DNA from 4 places in the Micromonospora sp. NPDC050795 genome. Region 4 is predicted to be linked to each of the others. Evidence: riboswitches for the same ligand, from Rfam matches in the RefSeq annotation. Region 4 holds a riboswitch; each other region holds the start of a gene.
The links. Region 4 has a riboswitch for cyclic di-AMP ahead of ACIBEF_RS21480 (NlpC/P60 family protein). Riboswitches for the same ligand answer to the same signal wherever they lie in the genome.
Positions count from the first base shown of each region.

Region 1: linked by a shared signal. The riboswitch ahead of ACIBEF_RS05050 (coiled-coil domain-containing protein) and the one ahead of ACIBEF_RS21480 (NlpC/P60 family protein) in region 4 are both predicted to bind cyclic di-AMP.
Region 2: linked by a shared signal. The riboswitch ahead of ACIBEF_RS24260 (C39 family peptidase) and the one ahead of ACIBEF_RS21480 (NlpC/P60 family protein) in region 4 are both predicted to bind cyclic di-AMP.
Region 3: linked by a shared signal. The riboswitch ahead of ACIBEF_RS17880 (coiled-coil domain-containing protein) and the one ahead of ACIBEF_RS21480 (NlpC/P60 family protein) in region 4 are both predicted to bind cyclic di-AMP.

Region 1 is NZ_JBITGE010000004.1:16,208-20,287, reverse strand. Features, by position in the region: gene ACIBEF_RS05055 (hypothetical protein) at 1-221, opposite strand, end outside; gene ACIBEF_RS05050 (coiled-coil domain-containing protein) at 363-1,427, opposite strand; cyclic di-AMP (ydaO/yuaA leader) riboswitch at 1,433-1,564, opposite strand; gene ACIBEF_RS05045 (cation diffusion facilitator family transporter) at 1,683-2,600, opposite strand; gene ACIBEF_RS05040 (HelD family protein) at 2,707-4,080, opposite strand, start outside.
Region 2 is NZ_JBITGE010000030.1:60,662-64,741, forward strand. Features, by position in the region: gene ACIBEF_RS24255 (hypothetical protein) at 120-890, shown strand; cyclic di-AMP (ydaO/yuaA leader) riboswitch at 1,175-1,315, shown strand; gene ACIBEF_RS24260 (C39 family peptidase) at 1,547-2,395, shown strand; gene ACIBEF_RS24265 (hypothetical protein) at 2,469-3,509, opposite strand; gene ACIBEF_RS24270 (alpha/beta fold hydrolase) at 3,637-4,080, shown strand, end outside.
Region 3 is NZ_JBITGE010000018.1:97,093-101,172, reverse strand. Features, by position in the region: gene ACIBEF_RS17890 (heavy metal translocating P-type ATPase) at 1-215, opposite strand, end outside; gene ACIBEF_RS17885 (YibE/F family protein) at 631-2,001, shown strand; cyclic di-AMP (ydaO/yuaA leader) riboswitch at 2,168-2,298, shown strand; gene ACIBEF_RS17880 (coiled-coil domain-containing protein) at 2,303-3,322, shown strand; gene ACIBEF_RS17875 (carbonic anhydrase) at 3,379-4,080, opposite strand, start outside.
Region 4 is NZ_JBITGE010000024.1:95,424-99,503, forward strand. Features, by position in the region: gene ACIBEF_RS21475 (N-acetylmuramoyl-L-alanine amidase) at 1-1,449, opposite strand, end outside; cyclic di-AMP (ydaO/yuaA leader) riboswitch at 1,685-1,820, shown strand; gene ACIBEF_RS21480 (NlpC/P60 family protein) at 1,834-2,874, shown strand; gene dcd (dCTP deaminase) at 2,936-3,514, opposite strand; gene ACIBEF_RS21490 (pyridoxamine 5'-phosphate oxidase family protein) at 3,611-4,080, shown strand, end outside.

The DNA.
Region 1 (4,080 bases), on a different contig from region 4:
AGCGAGCTGGCGACTCCGACCAGCCAGACCAGGACGCTCAGCGGCGCGAACAACACTGTGCCGACCAGGGCCGTGACCGGATAGACCACCGCCGGGTCGGCGCCCCGCTGCACGGCGACGCCGAGGGTGAGCAGCACCAGGTCAGCGCCGAGCCAGCCGAGCGAGGTGACGAGGTGCACTGTGAGCAGCGCCTTGCGGGTGGTGGGTCGGATCCGAGGCATACCGCGATGCTGCCCGCCGGCCACTGCCGGGTCGTCCGACGAGCGACGACATCAGGGGTACGCGCGGTGACGTAGCCCGGCCCCGGACGCACGTGATGCCTGTGAGCCCTCCAGTGGCTCACAGGCATCACGACGCGTGGATCAGTAGACCGACAGGTGTACGTGGTTGGTGTGGTCGGTCGACGGGGTGCCGTGCGCCCCGCTGTACGACTTCCACCCGCTGCTGGGCAGCCAGATCTGCCTGTACCAGATCACGTAGAGCACGGCGAGCCGGTCCGCGTTGCGGATGAAGTACGCGGCCAGGTTGTTGCCGTACGTCTTGTCGCCGCCGGTGGCGTTGCCGCCGAAGCCGTTCTTCTGCGCCGCGAAGTCGCAGGCCCGGCCCTTCGGGTGTTCACCCGAGCCGCTGGGGCGGTGGCACGAGACGTACCGGGTGAATCCCGCGGCCTTGGCCTGGTTGAGCGCGTGCAGGGTGCGCGGGGTGATGCAGCCGTTGGCCGGCGTGGGGTCGTTGATGCTGCACGACTCGGAGGGCCAGGAGCCGTCGGAGTTGCGCGGTGCGGCCTTCGCGTTGGCGCTGGAGGTGCCCCGGTTGGAGCCGGCGTCGGCGGTGGTCTGCGGCTTGGGCGTGGTGGCCACGGTCAGGGCCCGTTCGGCCTGCTCCTTGCGCTTGGCCATCACCGCGACCTGCTTGCGCTGTTCGTTGATCTCGCCGTCCAGGGCGACCCGGGTGCGGTTGGCCTTGTCCTTGGTGTCCAGCAGGTCGCGCAGCACCCGGTCCTCGTTGGCCGCCACCGCGTCCAGCGCGGCCGCCCGGTCCATGAAGCCTTCCGGGGTGTTGCTGTTGAGCAGCGCCGACACCGCACCGAGCCGGCCGGTGCGGTAGGCGACCTCGGCGATCTCGCCGACCTTGCCGTTGCGCTGGTCGATCTCGACCTCGATGGTCTTCAACTGGGTGCCGAGCTGCTTCTGCCGTTGTACTGAGGTGTCCAGGGCGCGCTTCGCGTCCAGGTAGCCCTTGCTGGCCGCCTCAAGCTGGGCCCGCAACGCCGGGGTGCCGCCCTCCTCGTCGGAGTCGGGTGCGGCGGCCCGCAGACCGGTCGGGGGTGCGGCCGAGGCGGTGCCGGCCGGAAGCGCGACGCCGAGGGCGAACATCGCGACGATCAGGGCCGCCAGTCGGGCGGCGGGTGGTCGTGCTGGTGCCACTGCGCATGTCCTTCCGTCAGCCGCCGACCGGGTTAGCTGACGGGTTCGGGACGGAAGATCCCTACCGCTGACGCGGATACACCCCAGGAACATGGTTCCCCGGTTCGCCCTGCTGGGCGATTAGGCGGCGACCGCCACCGGCGCCGGGTAGGCGCCGCCTGGTTACGGCCGGGACCGAGCCTACCGGTGCGGGTGGGGTCGCTGCAGCCAATGTGACGGACGGTGCGTACGTCACCACGGAAATCGACGAGCCGGTCACCATTCGATGGAGCCGCAGGCTCCAGAAGCCGCGCCGGGCTCGATCTGCAAGGTCGCGTGTTCGATGCGGAAGTCGTCGTGCAGGGCCGTACGTGCTGCGGTGAGCACCGCGCCGACCTCCGCGCCCGGTGCCATGGTCAGGTGGGCGGAGGCCACCTCCATGCCCGAGGTGAGCGTCCAGACGTGCAGGTCGTGCACCTCGACGACACCGGGGACGGCGGCGAGCCGGTCGTGCACGGCGGTCACCTGGAGGTGCTCCGGGGCGGCCTGCACCAGGATGCGGATGGCGGCGCGGGCCAGCCGCCAGGTGCGCGGCAGGATGAACACGCCAATGGCGACCGCGACCAGAGGGTCGGCCCACCACCAGTCCGTGACGGTGATCAGCAGCGCCGCGCCGATGACGCCGACCGAGCCGAGCAGGTCACCGAGCACCTCCAGGTAGGCGCCCTGGAGGTTGATGCTCTCCTTGGCTCCGGCGCGCAGCAGCGCGAATGCGGCGATGTTCGCGAGCAGGCCGAGCACGGCCACCACGAGCATCGGACCGGCGATGACCTCATGCGGGTCACCGAAGCGGCGGATCGCCTCGACCACCACGTAGATCGCGACGCCGGAGAGCAGGACGGCGTTGGCCAGCGCGGCGAGCACCTCGAGCCGGTAGAGCCCGAAGGTGCGCTGCGGGTCGCCGGTGGCCCGCCGGGTCGCCGTGATGGCGGCGAGCGCCATCCCGATGCCGAGCACGTCGGTGAACATGTGCCCGGCGTCGGAGAGCAGGGCGAGCGAGCCGGTGTGCAGTGCGACCACCGCTTCGACCACCATCAGGGTGGCGAGCAACCCGAACGCCGCCCAGAGTCGACCTCGGTGCTGGTGCGCGGCATTGGCGACGGACCCATGGTGGTGGTCATGACCTGCGCCCACGAGAACCACCTTCCGCCGCTGGTCGGGACCCGGTCAAATGTATGCTCACATCGCTATGTGTGCAAGTGTACGGGCAGGGCGTTCCGCCGGCGGCAGTCCGCACAGGTCAGCCGGTCGGGTCGATGGTGGTGAGCCGCTGGGTGGCCCGGGAGAGCGCCACGTACAGGGTGCGCACCCCGGCGCCCGGATCCGCCCGGATCTCGCTCGGGGCGACCAGCACCACCCCGTCGTACTCCATGCCCTTGGCCTCCAGGCTGGTCACCACCTGCAACCTGGGCGCGCCGAGCGCGCCCAGCCAACCGGCGACCTCGTCCCGGCGGGGGACCGGCGTGATCACCCCGACCGTGCCCTCCACCTCGGCCAGCAGGCCGGCGGCGGCCTCCACGGTCGCGGTCTCCAAGCCCGTCGAGGGCACCACCAGCTCCACCGGCTCGACCCCGGTGGAGCGGACGGCGGTCGGCAGCGGCAGGTCCGGGTAGAGCCGCCGGATCTCCGCCGCCGCCACCGCGAAGATCTCCGCCGAGTTGCGGTAGTTGGTGGTGAGCGTGAAGTCGTGTCGCTTACGCCGGCCCAGCGCCTGGTCGCGGGCCCGGGTCAGCTCCTCCGGATCGCCGGTCCACGCGGTCTGCGCGGGGTCGCCCACCACGGTCCAGGAGGCCAGTCGGCCGCGTCGACCGATCATCCGCCACTGCATCGGCGAGACGTCCTGTGCCTCGTCCACCACCACGTGCGCGTAGTCCCGGTAGTCCTCGGGACGCTCCCGGGCCGCCGCGCGGGCGGCCCGTTGGCGTTCACCGAGGGTGCTCAGCTCACGGACGCCGCCGGTGAGCTGGAACGGGTCGCGTCGCGCGCGGGCCGGCTGCGCGGGCTTGCCGAGCAGCGCGTCCAACTCGTCTAGCAGGGCCACGTCGGCGATGGTCAGCCCGGCCGAGTCCAGGTCCCGGTACGCGGCGTTGAGCAGCCGGATCTCCGCCGAGGAGAGGATCCCCCCGGCGTACCGGCGCAGCCGGTCCGGCTGCGCCAGCCAGCCGAGCACGTGCCGGGGGTGCAGCCGAGGCCACCACGCCTTGAGGAACTCCCGGAACTCCGAGCGCTCGGCGATCTCCGCCTCGAAGGCCGGTTGCTCCGGCAGCCGACCGCTGCTCAGCTCACGGGCCTGCGCCCAGAGCGCGGCGAACACCCCGTCGAAACCGGCCCGGCGCACCTCGTTGCGCCGTGCGCCGCGTTGCAGCGCGCGGTCCCGGATCCGGTCCAGCGCGACCCGGTCCAACCGCAGCAGCGTGCCCCGGTAGAGCAGCCGCAGCTCACCCGGGCCGCCCGGCACCGCGTCGCGGGCCGCCCGCTCCAGCACCCGGCGCATCCGCAGCGAGCCCTTCACCGCCGCCACCTCGGGCGGGTCGGGGCGGGTGGCTGTCATCCCCGGGAAGAGGGTGCCCAGCGAGTGCAGGGTCGCGGTGTCCTCACCGAGCGACGGCAGCAC
Region 2 (4,080 bases), on a different contig from region 4:
CCCGCCGCCGCGCCCTGTCGACCCACCCCGCTCCCTGACCCGCCGACCCGTGGCCCGCCGTGGCCCGCTGGTCGGCGCGGCTTTCCATCGCACTGCTCTCTCTCCCCGAGGTGCCGACCATGGAGACCGTCGTCTTCTACCAGTTCGTGACCGAGGTGCCGCGGGCCGCCGCCATCTGGTCGACGCTGCTCCTGCTGACCCTGGGCCTGCTCACCGTGCTGGCCGCCCGCCCCGAACGGGCCCGGCTCACCGGCGACCCGCTCCCGGCCGGGCCCACCGCGCAGGAGGTGGCCGCCGCCGAGGCTGTCGACAGGCGCCGCTACGCCGAGGAAGTGGCCGTTGCCGCGGCCCGCGCGGCCACCACCGCCCAGCGGCGGCGTGCCGCCTGGCTGACCGCTCAGGAACAGCTGGAGCAGGCCTGGATCGCGTACGACGAGGCGGACGCCGCCGCGCGTCGCTTCGCCGGCGCGGGGGCACTGCCCACCCCGCAGACCCCGCACACCCCCGCCGAGTACGCCGCCCGGGAACGCTATCTGCACCGGGCGGCGATGGCGGCGTACTGGCGGGGTGGCCTGACCATGGCGCAGCTCGGCGACGTGTTCGGACACCGGCGCGGCTGGGATCCCCGGCGACACCCGGTCGAGCAGGAGGTGTTGATCAGCCGGGTGATCCGGGATGCGCGATCGACCGACTACCGGGTGGCCGCCGACCGTGAGCGGGTCGCCTGGCGCGACGCGGAGTTGGCCGCCGAGTCGGCCCGTGCCCTCGCCGAGGAGGCGTACGCGGCGGCGTCCCGGCTCCGCCCGACCCTGGTCCCCGCGCGCCGCACGGTCGCCGGGGCGTTGCGTCCCGCCGTCGTGGCACTGTGGCGCCCGGCCCGGGTGGGTTGAGCCCAATCCGTTATGTGAGGCCGGTCACCCAATCAAGAAATCGGACGTCCGACGCGATCGATGGGATTGTTCGCGCGATTCTGGCCGCGTTCTTTGCGGCCTGTCCGGTTGTCGCCCGTAGGCGTCGCCGTAACTGGTTGTCCCATCGAGTCACATCATCGGCATTACGCGCAGAAATTGTGGTGCCAATTGGGGTTTACGCAGGTGAACCTGGCTTGGCAGGGCGTTGAGACGCCAGTAGTGTCGTCCCGTCCGGTGCGGTAACCGATCGCAAGACGCGACGCCGCATCGACCCGCTTAATCGTGATCAACGAACCGGGGACCCACCAGTAAGTCCGGGGTGAATCCGCGAGCCACGGCCCGCGGTAGGGCGTCTTCCCGCCCGAATCCGTCAGCTAACCCGGTAGGCGGTGTCGGAAGGAGTCCCATCCTCGTGCAGCACCTTTCCACCCCTCGGTTGTTCCCTCGCCTCCACGGCGCGGCGGTGCACCCGCTCATTCGTCGCGTGACGGTGAGCTGACCCCCGGGTCATCGCCTTTCCCGCCCGGCCGATCCGGGCGTTCCCCTGAGCGGTTCACACCCGCGGACCACGGTCCGCGCGCTGGCGCCTGCCCGGATACCGGTCCGGCCCCGGTGTGCCGCTCACCCCCCGATCCGTGGAGGACCCCGTGAAGCACACCCTGCAGCGTCAGCTCCGTCGCCTCGCCACCGAGCGCCCGTACCAGATCGTCGCCGCCTCCGCCGCAGCCCTCGCGATCGCCACCACCACCGGCGCCCTGCTCACCACTGCCGACGACGCCCCGGCCGGCCAGCGCACCGCGACCACCGTCGCCGAGATGCGCAGCGACGTCGCCGCCTCCCGCAGTGAGGCCCGGGACGCGTCCCCCTCGGCCAGCGCCGCGCCGACCACGGCCGCCCCGGCCACCAGCGCCGCGTCGCCCGCCGCCAAGGCCAAGAGCAACCCCGACCTCACCCGTAAGCCCACGCCGCCGAAGCCGCCCGCGACGAAGGTCCTCGACTACGACTACGAGGCGCAGAACACCTACTACAACTGCGGCCCGGCGGCCACCCGGAACGCGCTCAGCGCCGCGGGCATCGACCGCACCCAGGAGGAGCTCGGTGCCGAACTGGGCACCACCGAGATGGGCACCAACTCGGCCGAGGACACCACCCGGGTGCTCAACGCCGAGGTGAAGGGCTCCCCGTACCGGACCCGGATGTTCCCCGGCGCGCCCAGCCCGGCCCAGATGGACCGCCTCCAGGCCGACGTGGTGAAGGCCGTCACCGACGGCCGGGGCGTGGTCGCCAACGTCGTCGGGGACGCCGTCGACACCGACGGCGGGTGGCACTCCTACGGCGGCGGGCACTACATCGCCGTGGTGGGCTACAAGGACAACGGTCGCACCGTTCGGATCGCCGACTCGGCGAACCCGGCCGACCCGTCGTACTGGATCACCACGATCGACCTGGCCAACTGGATCACCAGCCGGGGCTACTCCGCCTGACCCGGGCACCCTGACCGCCGCGGGCGCCGTCTCCCACAAGGGGCCGGCGCCCGCGGCGTCGTCGGCTGTGCGGTCAGTAGGTGATGAAGCCGTACAGCGCCTTGTGGTTCGACTTCGTCCCGACGACCGTGTGGTCGACTGCGGACGACTGCACGCTGCCTTTGACGAACAAATAGTCGATCTTGCTGGAGCCGCTGGTGGCCGCCGAACCGTACCCGGTCATGCCGTAGCCGCCAAGCGTGCCGGGGGCGATGCCGGTGCGGTTCGCGTCGATCCCCACCACGCGGATGGTGGACGCGTTCAGCAGCGCGGTCGCGTCCGCACCGAGGTGGATGCCACTGTCGGCGATACCCCGGTCGCCGTCGCCGGCGCAGGCGTTCTGCCGGTTCTCCTGCGGCAGGTGCATGGTCGCGGCGAACACACTCGCGCCGGTCGCCTTGATGGTGAACCGGGCCGCGATGGCGCTGGTCCGCTTCCACTTGTAGTAGTCGGTGCTGTCCGGGTCGCTGTTCGGCGGCTTGTAGAGCGTGCACCCGGCGCCGTTGGCGTACGCCGTGCCCGGCTTGAGCCAGCCCGCGCTCCAGTATTTCGAGATGTCGCCACTGGCGAGGTTGAGCGTCCGCTTGTTCCAGACGATGGCGTTGGTCTGCTTCTTCTTGAGGTCTCCGAGCGACGCCGAGCTGCACCGGTGCGTGCTTCCCCACGGCTCCGGGTCGTCCCACGCCACGATCGCCCCGTAGCTGCCCGCCGGGTAGCCGAACTTCGCCGACAGTTGGTCGGCGTACGCCTCGGCCTGGCCGGTGCCGCGCACCTGCTGCACGATCAGGATGTCGGGCGCCAGCACGCCGCTGGTGCCGGTGCGACCGGCGTCGTCGACCAGGATCGAGCTCAGGTGGTCCGGTCCGGAGATGCGGGTGCAGCTTCCGTCGGAGTTGTTCACCACCAGGTTCTCGATGTTGTTGTTGTAGACCCGCAGGACCCGGTCGGCCGCCGCGACCGACGCACCAGCCAAGCCGGCGGTCGACGACGCGACGGGCGCGTGGGATGTCTGCGGCGCGCCGAGCGTGGCGGCCGTCAGGGCCGCCACCAGCGCTGGTCCGACAATTCTGAGCACGGTGGGCTCCTCTCCGGGGCGGGATCGACGGACGGCGCTCCCGGTCCGAGGGCGAAGACTACAGTGGATCTTCGTAGCGCGGGTGACGCCTCTCGTACCTGGCGGTGAACCGTGGGACACTGCGGCCGTGGTGGAGAAATCGGGTGGTAGAAGGCCGGTTCTGCTGCTGCTGCACGGCATGGGGGCGACCGGAGACGTGTGGTTGCGGTGGGCGCCGTACCTCGAGCAGCACTGGCCCGGGCGGTGGCTGGCACCGGACCTCGCCGGCCACGGCTGGGCGTCGCCACTGCCCTCGTACTCCTTCGCCGGTCTCGCGGAACGGATCGGGCAGGCCCTCGCTCCGGACGACCGGCTCGTCGTGCTGGGGCACTCGCTGGGTGGGGTGGTCGGCCTGGCGCTGGCCGCCCGCGACGCCGGGATGCCGGTCGACGCGGTCGTCGGCCTCGGCATCAAGGCACAGTGGTCACCCGCTGAGCTGACCCGCGCCGCCGAGCTCGCTGCCCGACCGGTGAGCTGGTTCGCCACCCGCACCGAGGCGGCTCGCCGCTACCTGCGCGTCGCCGGGCTCACC
Region 3 (4,080 bases), on a different contig from region 4:
ATCATCCCGGGCGCCCGGTCCCGGACCTCCCGAACCGCACCGACCAGGAACGGCCAACCGCCCCACCAGAACACCACCGAGCCGAGCACCGGGCCCACCCAGCCCTGACCGGGGACGACGTCCCCGGTCAGGCCCAGCCGACCCGACACGAGATGACTCGTCAGCACCACCGGGATGGTCAACACCAGGCAGACCCAGAACCGGCGGCGAAACATCGCCGGATCGTGTCCGGCGTGCTTGTCGTGCCCGGAATGCTTGTCGTGCGGCACGGGTTCGGCGCGTCGCGATCGGTCGGGGTCGGGCGGTGACGGAGCGGGCATGGCTCCAACATGCCGCCCCGGAGACCGCCGCGCGAGCGGTTCGGCCGCCCGACACTCCGCCACGACCTGCAACCCCCGGAGGGGCTGGCTAGCATCTCCTCGATGGCCCTCCGAATGCCGCTGCACAGTCGGGCACCGGCGCCGCCACGTCGTGGCGGTGCCCCCGGCCGACCCGGCCGAGCACTGACCGTCCGTGATCAAGCGGTCGTCAGGCAGCGATCCGCCCCGCCGTCCGCCGCGTTTCCACCGCAACGGTGAACCGCCCGGCCCGCTGACCCGTATCCCGCACCGGATCGTTGGGAGTCTCACCTTGGCCGCCGACCACACTCACCCCGCTCCGTCCGCCCCGCCTCGGGTGCGACGGATCCTCGTCTTGACTGTGGTACCCCTCTTCGTCGCCACCGTGCTGGCCGCGATGCTGCTCTGGCCGCGCGGCGGGTCACCCCAGACCGATGGTGGTGCCGACGTGCCGCGTCACCCCGGCACTGTCACCCGGGTGGTGAGCGAGCCGTGCCCGCCGGTGCCGTCGGTCCCCGAGGGCACACCGCGGGTCGGCGATGGGCGGTGCGGCACTGTCGACGTGCGGGTGGACGACGGGCCGAACGCCGGCCAGCAGGTACGGACCCCGGTGCCCGACGGGCCCGGCGCACCCCGGGTCGAGGTCGGCGACAAGGTCGTCCTGGTCGAGTTGGCCGACCCGACCGATCCCGCCACCAGCAACTGGAACATCGCCGAGCACCAACGCGGCACCCCGATGGTGTGGCTGGCGGTGATCTTCGCGGCCGCGATCGTCGCGTTCGGTCGGTGGCGAGGTCTGGCCGCGCTCGCCGGGCTGGCCGCCAGCTTCGCCATCCTGCTCACCTTCGTGCTGCCGGGCATCAGCGCCGGCAGGTCACCGCTGCTGGTGGCGGTGGTCGGCGCGGCCCTGATCATGTTCGTGGTGCTCTATCTGACCCACGGGGTCACCGCACAGACCTCGGTCGCGGTGCTCGGCACCCTGGGCAGCCTGGTGCTGACCGGCGTGCTCGCCACCATCGCCACGGCCGCGACCCACCTCACCGGCTTCGGCAGCGAGGACGCCACCACCCTGTCGATGTTCCAGGGCGACGTGGACCTGCACGGTCTGCTGCTCGCCGGAATCATCATCGGGTCACTCGGGGTGCTCGACGACGTGACGGTCACCCAGGCGGCCACCGTCACCGAACTGGCGAACGCCAACCCCGGGCTGACCCGGTTGCAGCTCTACCGTGCCGCCACCCGGGTCGGCCGCGCGCACATCGCCTCCACTGTCAACACCATCGTGCTGGCGTACGCGGGCGCGTCACTGCCCCTGCTGCTCCTGCTCACCGCCGACTCGCGGCCGATCGGGCAGATCCTCACCAGTGAGTTCCTCGCGCAGGAGATCGTCCGCAGCGCGGTCGCCACCCTCGGTCTGATCGCCGCCGTGCCGCTGACCACCGGGCTGGCCGCAGTGGTCACCGCCGCCGGGCGCAGCGACGCCCCAGCGCCCACCGACGCTCCCGCGCCCCGGCCCCAACCGGACCGCAGCGAGGCACTGGCCGCACTCAGCTCACCGCGAACGGCCGGCTCCGACGAACCGGACCGGACGCGGACCGCACCCCCACCCGAGGCCACCGACCGGTGGCCGAAGTCGAACAGGAGCACGGATACGGCATGGTGACACTCCTCAGCGTGACCAGATCGGGCATCCACCCTGAGAACCCCGTCACTGGTCACTCAACGCTATGGCGAAATGACGCTTTTAGTCGGCATCCAGGCGTAGCTCTGCCGGTCGACTCTCGGGTAACCTCGCTGCCGGTTACCGATGAAGGCGCGAAGCGGCGCCTGCGGTGCCACCGCCCAATCGCCAACCGGCGAGCCGGGGACCCAGGTACCTGGGGTGAATCCGCATCAGCGGTAGGGGCCACTTCCGTCCCGAACCCGTCAGCTAACCCGGTCGGCGGTCGACGGAAGGGAACATTGTGACGGCACCCCTACGCCGCTGGTTGACACCCGTGGTGGCCGTGATCGCCGCACTGACTGTGTTCGCTGGGCCGTTCCCGGCGCACGCCGCCCCGACGAACCCCACACCGTCCGGGCACGAGGAGGACGGCGAGCCCAAGCTGCTCAACGACGTCATCGAGCAGGCCAACCGTGACTACTCCGCCGCGAAGTCCAAGCTGGACAAATCCAAGAAGCGGCAGAACGAGTTGGCGGCGGAGGTCAACCGGGCCAAGGCCGACCTGGACGCGTTGGCCCCGCAGGTCGGGCAGATCGCCGCCCAGGCGTACCGGACCGGCCGGATCGGCGCGGTCGCGATGCTGCTGGAAAGCGAAGCGCCCGACTCGTTCGTCCAACGCGCCGGGATGCTCGACGAGATCAACATGGTGAACGAGAAGAAGCTCTCCGAGGTCAACGAGGTGAAGGCCCGCGCCGAGCAGGCCAAGCTGGCCCTCGACACCGAGGTCCGCGAGCAGCAGAAGCAGACCGCCCTGATGGCGAAGCGCAAGAGCGAGGCCGACAAGGCGCTCTCCCTCGTCGGCGGCAAGGGTTTCACCGGCGGCCTGGTGGATGCCACCTCCAAGGTCGCGAAGATCGGCCCCGGTCGCACGGCCGACGGTGACTGGAAGGCCCAGTCGTGCAGCGAGAACGACCCCACCACCTCCGGCTGCATCACGCCGCGCACGCTGCACGCGTACAAGGAGGTCAAGGCGGCCGGCTTCAACCGGTTCGTCGGCTGCTACCGCCCCGGCGGGCCGTGGGAGCACCCGAAGGGCCGCGCCTGCGACTGGTCGCTGCAGAAGAGCGGGTTCTCCCCGTGGCACAACAACGACACCCGGACGTACGGCAACAACGTCGCCGCGTTCCTCATCCGTAACGCCGACCGGCTCGGCATCTACTACGTGATCTGGAACCGGCAGATCTGGTTCCCGGCCACCGGCTGGAGTTCGTACAGCGGGCCGTCGAACCACACCGACCACGTTCACATGTCGTTGCTCTGACCCGCACGATCCCCGTCGAGGGCCGTTCCGCGTGACGCGGAGCGGCCCTCGTCGCGTCAGACGGTGGCAGGCGCGGCCGGGTCGGTCGATTCGGCCGGGGTCGCGAAGCCGGCCGGCACGGCGGCCACCGGGCGGACCGCTCCGGCTGCCAGTCGGTACGACACGCCCACCACCGCGCACCGCCCCCGCGCCACCTCGTCTGCCAGCACGGGCGACTGCCCGAGCAATGTCTCGACGGTCTGTGCGATGTGGATGTCGACGATGCCGTCGATGTCGTCCACGCCCTCGGCCGCAGCCCGGTGCAGGCTGGGCAGCACGGCGTCGACCACGGCGCGCAGATGCCCACTCGGCGCGGTGCCGGTAGCGGCGGACTCCCGGGCCGCCTGCACCGCACCGCAGGAGTCGTGACCGAGCACCACCACCAGCGGGGTGCCGAGCACCGTCACCGCGTACTCGACGCTGCCGAGCACCTCGGGGCCGGCGGTGTGCCCGGCGGTGCGAACCACGAACAGGTCGCCCAGGCCCCGGTCGAAGATGATCTCGGCTGCCAGTCGCGAGTCGGAGCAGCCGACGATCACCGCGAACGGGTGTTGCCCGTCGGCCACCGCGGCGCGATGCCCGGCATCCTGGTTGGGGTGGCGTGGGGCGCCATCGACGAAGCGCCGGTTGCCGGCGACCAGTTCGGCGTACGCCCGGGTCGGCTCACTGAGCGCGGTGGCCCGGTCGGTGGTCCGCTGCGGACCCGGCTGACCGCCGGA
Region 4 (4,080 bases):
AGCGGACGGTGCGCTGCGCAGCACCACCGCCGAGGAGCCGCGCGGCGCGCAGGGCACGCCCGCCGTGACGCAGCCGGTGAACGCCGGCTGGTTGGTGGTGTAGTCCGGGTCGATCCGGACCAGCCCGGTGGCCGGGGTGCCGGTGTCCAGTCGAGGGGCGTGCAGCAGGTCGAAGTAGTGGGTCCAGTCCCAGTAGGGGCCCGGATCCCAGTGCATCCCCCGCACTGTCGAGGGGATGGTGCCGGGCACGTTGTCGTGGCCGATGATGTGCTGGCGGTCCAGTGGGATGCCCAGCCGCAGCGCCAGGTGCCGGACCAGCTTCGCCGAGGTCCGGTACATCGCCTCGGTGTACCAGGTGCCCTGCGCCGCGAAGCCCTCGTGTTCCAACCCGATCGACTTCGCGTTGACGTACCAGTTGCCGGCGTGCCAGCCGACGTCCTTCGTCTTCACGTGCTGGGCGATGTGCCCGTCGACCGAGCGCAGCGAGTAGTGCCAACTCACGTAGGTCGGGTCCTGGACGAGTTGCAGGGTGGTGGCCCAACTCGCCTCGGTGTCGTGGATGACGATGTACTCGATCTTCTGCCGCGTGGGTCGGTCGGAGAGGTCGTGGTTGCCGTAGTCCCCGTCGCCGAACGCCTCGTAGGGTGCCGGGATCCACTCGCAGGAGATGGTGCGGGGGCATTCCACCCCGTCCGGGCGGGCCAGCCGGCGCAGGCCCAGCCGGTCCAGCCAGGAACGTTCGGGCCGCACCGCCCGGGCCGGCAGGGTGATCGGTTGGCCGTCGTCGGTCACCCGGGCTTCGCCCGCGCCGATGGTGGTGAAGACCTCGTCGGCGAAGGCCGCCGCGGCGTCGGCGCTGTCCGCGCCCGAGTAGCGGGCCACCGCGCCGTACCAGGCCGCCGGGTCGGTGTCCGCGCCGACCGGCGCGCCCAGATCCCTCTGGTACGCGGCCAGCAGCGCGGCCCCACCCCGGATGTTGAGGCCCGCGTCGGTGCGCAGTGCCTCGGGGGCGGCGCCGGTCAGCGCGGCGGCGGCGTCGACGGTCTGCAACGCGGCGGTGGACGGGGCGGGCGCCTCGACCGGGCGGGGCGCGGGCACCCGGGCTGGCCGGGAATCGTCGCCGCGTGGGTCCTCGGCACCGGCGTCGTGGTGACCGCGTCCGGGTAGGGCGGCCACGTGCCGCACGTCGGTGAGGTGCATCGGGCCGTAGCCGCCACTGGTGCTCGGTGTGCCGGCGTTGGTGTCCCAGCGGGACTCCAGGTAGGAGACGCCGAGCAGCACGACGGCCGGTACGCCGTACTCGGTGGCCGCGTCGGTGTACTGCTGCTGGCGGTCGGTGGTGGGCGCGGCGGCGGCCGGGCCGGCGGAGAGTGGCACCGTGGTCGCGGCGGCGACCACGGTGGCGGCGAGCAGTGCGCGCCAGCCGGTCGACAGGGTTGAATGGTGCATCGAACCCCCTAGATTCTCGCGGAGTGAGGTCAGGTCACCATCGCGCCGTCCGGGAGCTTGCGTCAATACCTTTCCATCTATCGAAGTGTACGGAAAGAATTCTTCACACACGGTCGGTGACCTCGTCCAATCCGTACGGAGTGTCACGGCCGCACGGGTTGCGGATCGGTAACGGGCGTCTCTACTCTGGTCATTTGTCGGCCCGACAGCAGCTCCGCCCACCCCGGGCGGTAACGGACCGACACCGCCGAGTCGTTTCCGAGCGAACCGGGGACCCAGGTCCCTCGGGGTGAATCCGCAGCCACTGCGGTAGGGCGCCGACTTCCCGCCCGAACCCGTCAGCTAACCCGGTAGGCGGTCAGGAAGAAGGAGTACGGAACCCCGGTGGCACTCCATGCCCCGCGGCCGTCGTCCGAGCGGTCGGCATCAGCCGGCCCGGCGTCGATCGTGCCGCGCCCACGCTGGTCCCGCTTCACCACCGCACTCGCCGCGCTGGCCGGCGTCGCCGTCGTTCTGACCGGTAGTGCCACGGCGGCCCACGCCGACCCCTCCGTCGCGGAAATCGAGCGCCAGATCGACGCCGACTGGAACAAGCTCGAACCGATCATCGAACGGCACAACGCCACCCGCATCGATCTCGCCGCGAAGCGCAAGCAGGCAGACGCCCTGGCCGGCCGGATCACTCCGCTCGAGCGCCAGGTCGACGCCGCGATGGACAAGGTCAGCGCCCTTGCCGTACGCGCCTACATGGGTGAGAACGTCTCGACCGTCAACGCGATGCTGGGCAGCCGGTCGCCCAGCGAGGTGGTCGGCCAGCTCGAAATGCTCGACCGCTTCGCGCACAACCAGCAGAAGGACGTACGCCAGGTGGCCGACCTGCGCGACCAACTGGCCGCGCAGAAGGCGCCACTGGACGAGATGGTGGCCCAGCTGGCCCGCACGGAAGCTCAGCTGGCGGCGAAGAAGAAGCAGATCAACGACGAGATCGACCGCCTGCAGAAGCTGCGCCTGAAGGTGTACGGCAGCGGCGGCGGCGGTCCGCTGCGCCCGGCACCCTGCCCGGGTAGCTACCCCGGCGGCGGCGCGGGCACCGCGGTCAAGTTCGCCTGCGCGCAGATCGGCAAGCCCTACGTCTGGGGTGCCGAGGGTCCGAACTCGTACGACTGCTCCGGGCTGATGCTGGCCGCCTGGGCGAAGGCCGGCGTGTCGCTCCCGCACAACGCCGCCGCGCAGAGCCGGGTCACCAAGAACGTCAGCAAGGGTGACCTGCGCCCCGGCGACCTGGTCTTCTACTACAGCGACATCCACCACGTCGGCATGTACGTCGGCGGCGGCTGGGTGGTGCACGCCTCGCAGGCCGGTCAACCGGTCAAGATGAAGAAGGTCGACGACGGACCGATCCACAGCTACGGCCGTCCAGGCTGACCCAGTGTGACCGCAGGGCCCGTCGCGATCTCCTCGCGGCGGGCCCTCGTCGTTCTGGGTCCTAGCGGGTGGGCCAGGTGCGCCAGTGCTGCCAGGCGCGGCTGGGTGTCGGCCCCCGCTGGCCCTGGTAGCGCGAGCCGTAGACCACCGAGCCGTACGGGTGCTCGGCCGGCGAGGAGAGCCGGAAGATGCAGAGCTGCCCGATCTTCATGCCCGGCCAGAGGGTGATCGGCAGGTTCGCCACGTTCGAGAGTTCCAGCGTCACGTGACCGGAGAAGCCCGGGTCGATGAAACCGGCGGTGGAGTGCGTGAGCAGCCCGAGCCGGCCCAGGGAGCTCTTGCCCTCCAGCCGGCCGGCGAGCTGGTCACCCAGCGAGATGACCTCCAGCGTCGAGGCGAGCACGAACTCCCCCGGGTGCAGCACGAACGGCTCGCCGTCGGGGACCTCGACCGCCGAGGTCAGGTCGTCCTGCTGCATGGCCGGATCGATGTGGGTGTAGAGATGGTTGTTGAAGACCCGGAACAGCCGGTCGAGTCGGACGTCGATGCTGGAGGGTTGGACCAGGGTGGGCTCGAACGGCTCCAAGCCCAGCGTGCCGGCCTTGATCTCGGAGACCAGGTCACGGTCGGAGAGCAGCATCGGACCACCATAGCCTTCCCGGTGGCGGCCAGATTCGGTGGCGGTGACCAGCGCGTCGAGGTCGCTGCTCGTACATTTGTTCGATAGAATGCCCACGTGGCTTCCTGGTCCGAATTCGCCGCCGACGAGCCCCGACTCGCCGACGGGATCCGCGTTCTCCTTCAGCAGTACGGGCCGGGCTTCGGCTATCTGGCCACGGTCCGTGCCGACGGCGGGCCCCGCGTCCATCCGGTCTCCCCGGTCATCACCGCCGAGGGGCTGTTCTGCTTCATCATCGACTCGCCCAAGCGCCGCGACCTCGAACGTGACGGCCGTTACGCGCTGCACTCGTTTCCTGCGGAGGAGAGCGACGACGAGGCGTACGTGGCGGGTCACGCCTGCCCGGTGACCGATCCGATCCGGGTGGCGCAGCTGGCACAGAGCGCCCGAGCCGAGCCGCAGGTCGACTGGCGGCTCTTCGAGTTCACCGTCGACGTGGCTATGCTCACCCGCCGCGAGCAGCACATCACGGGCATTCCGGGTCTCGGGCCGAGTCGGCCGGCAGTCCGGGTCTGGCTCGACCCAAA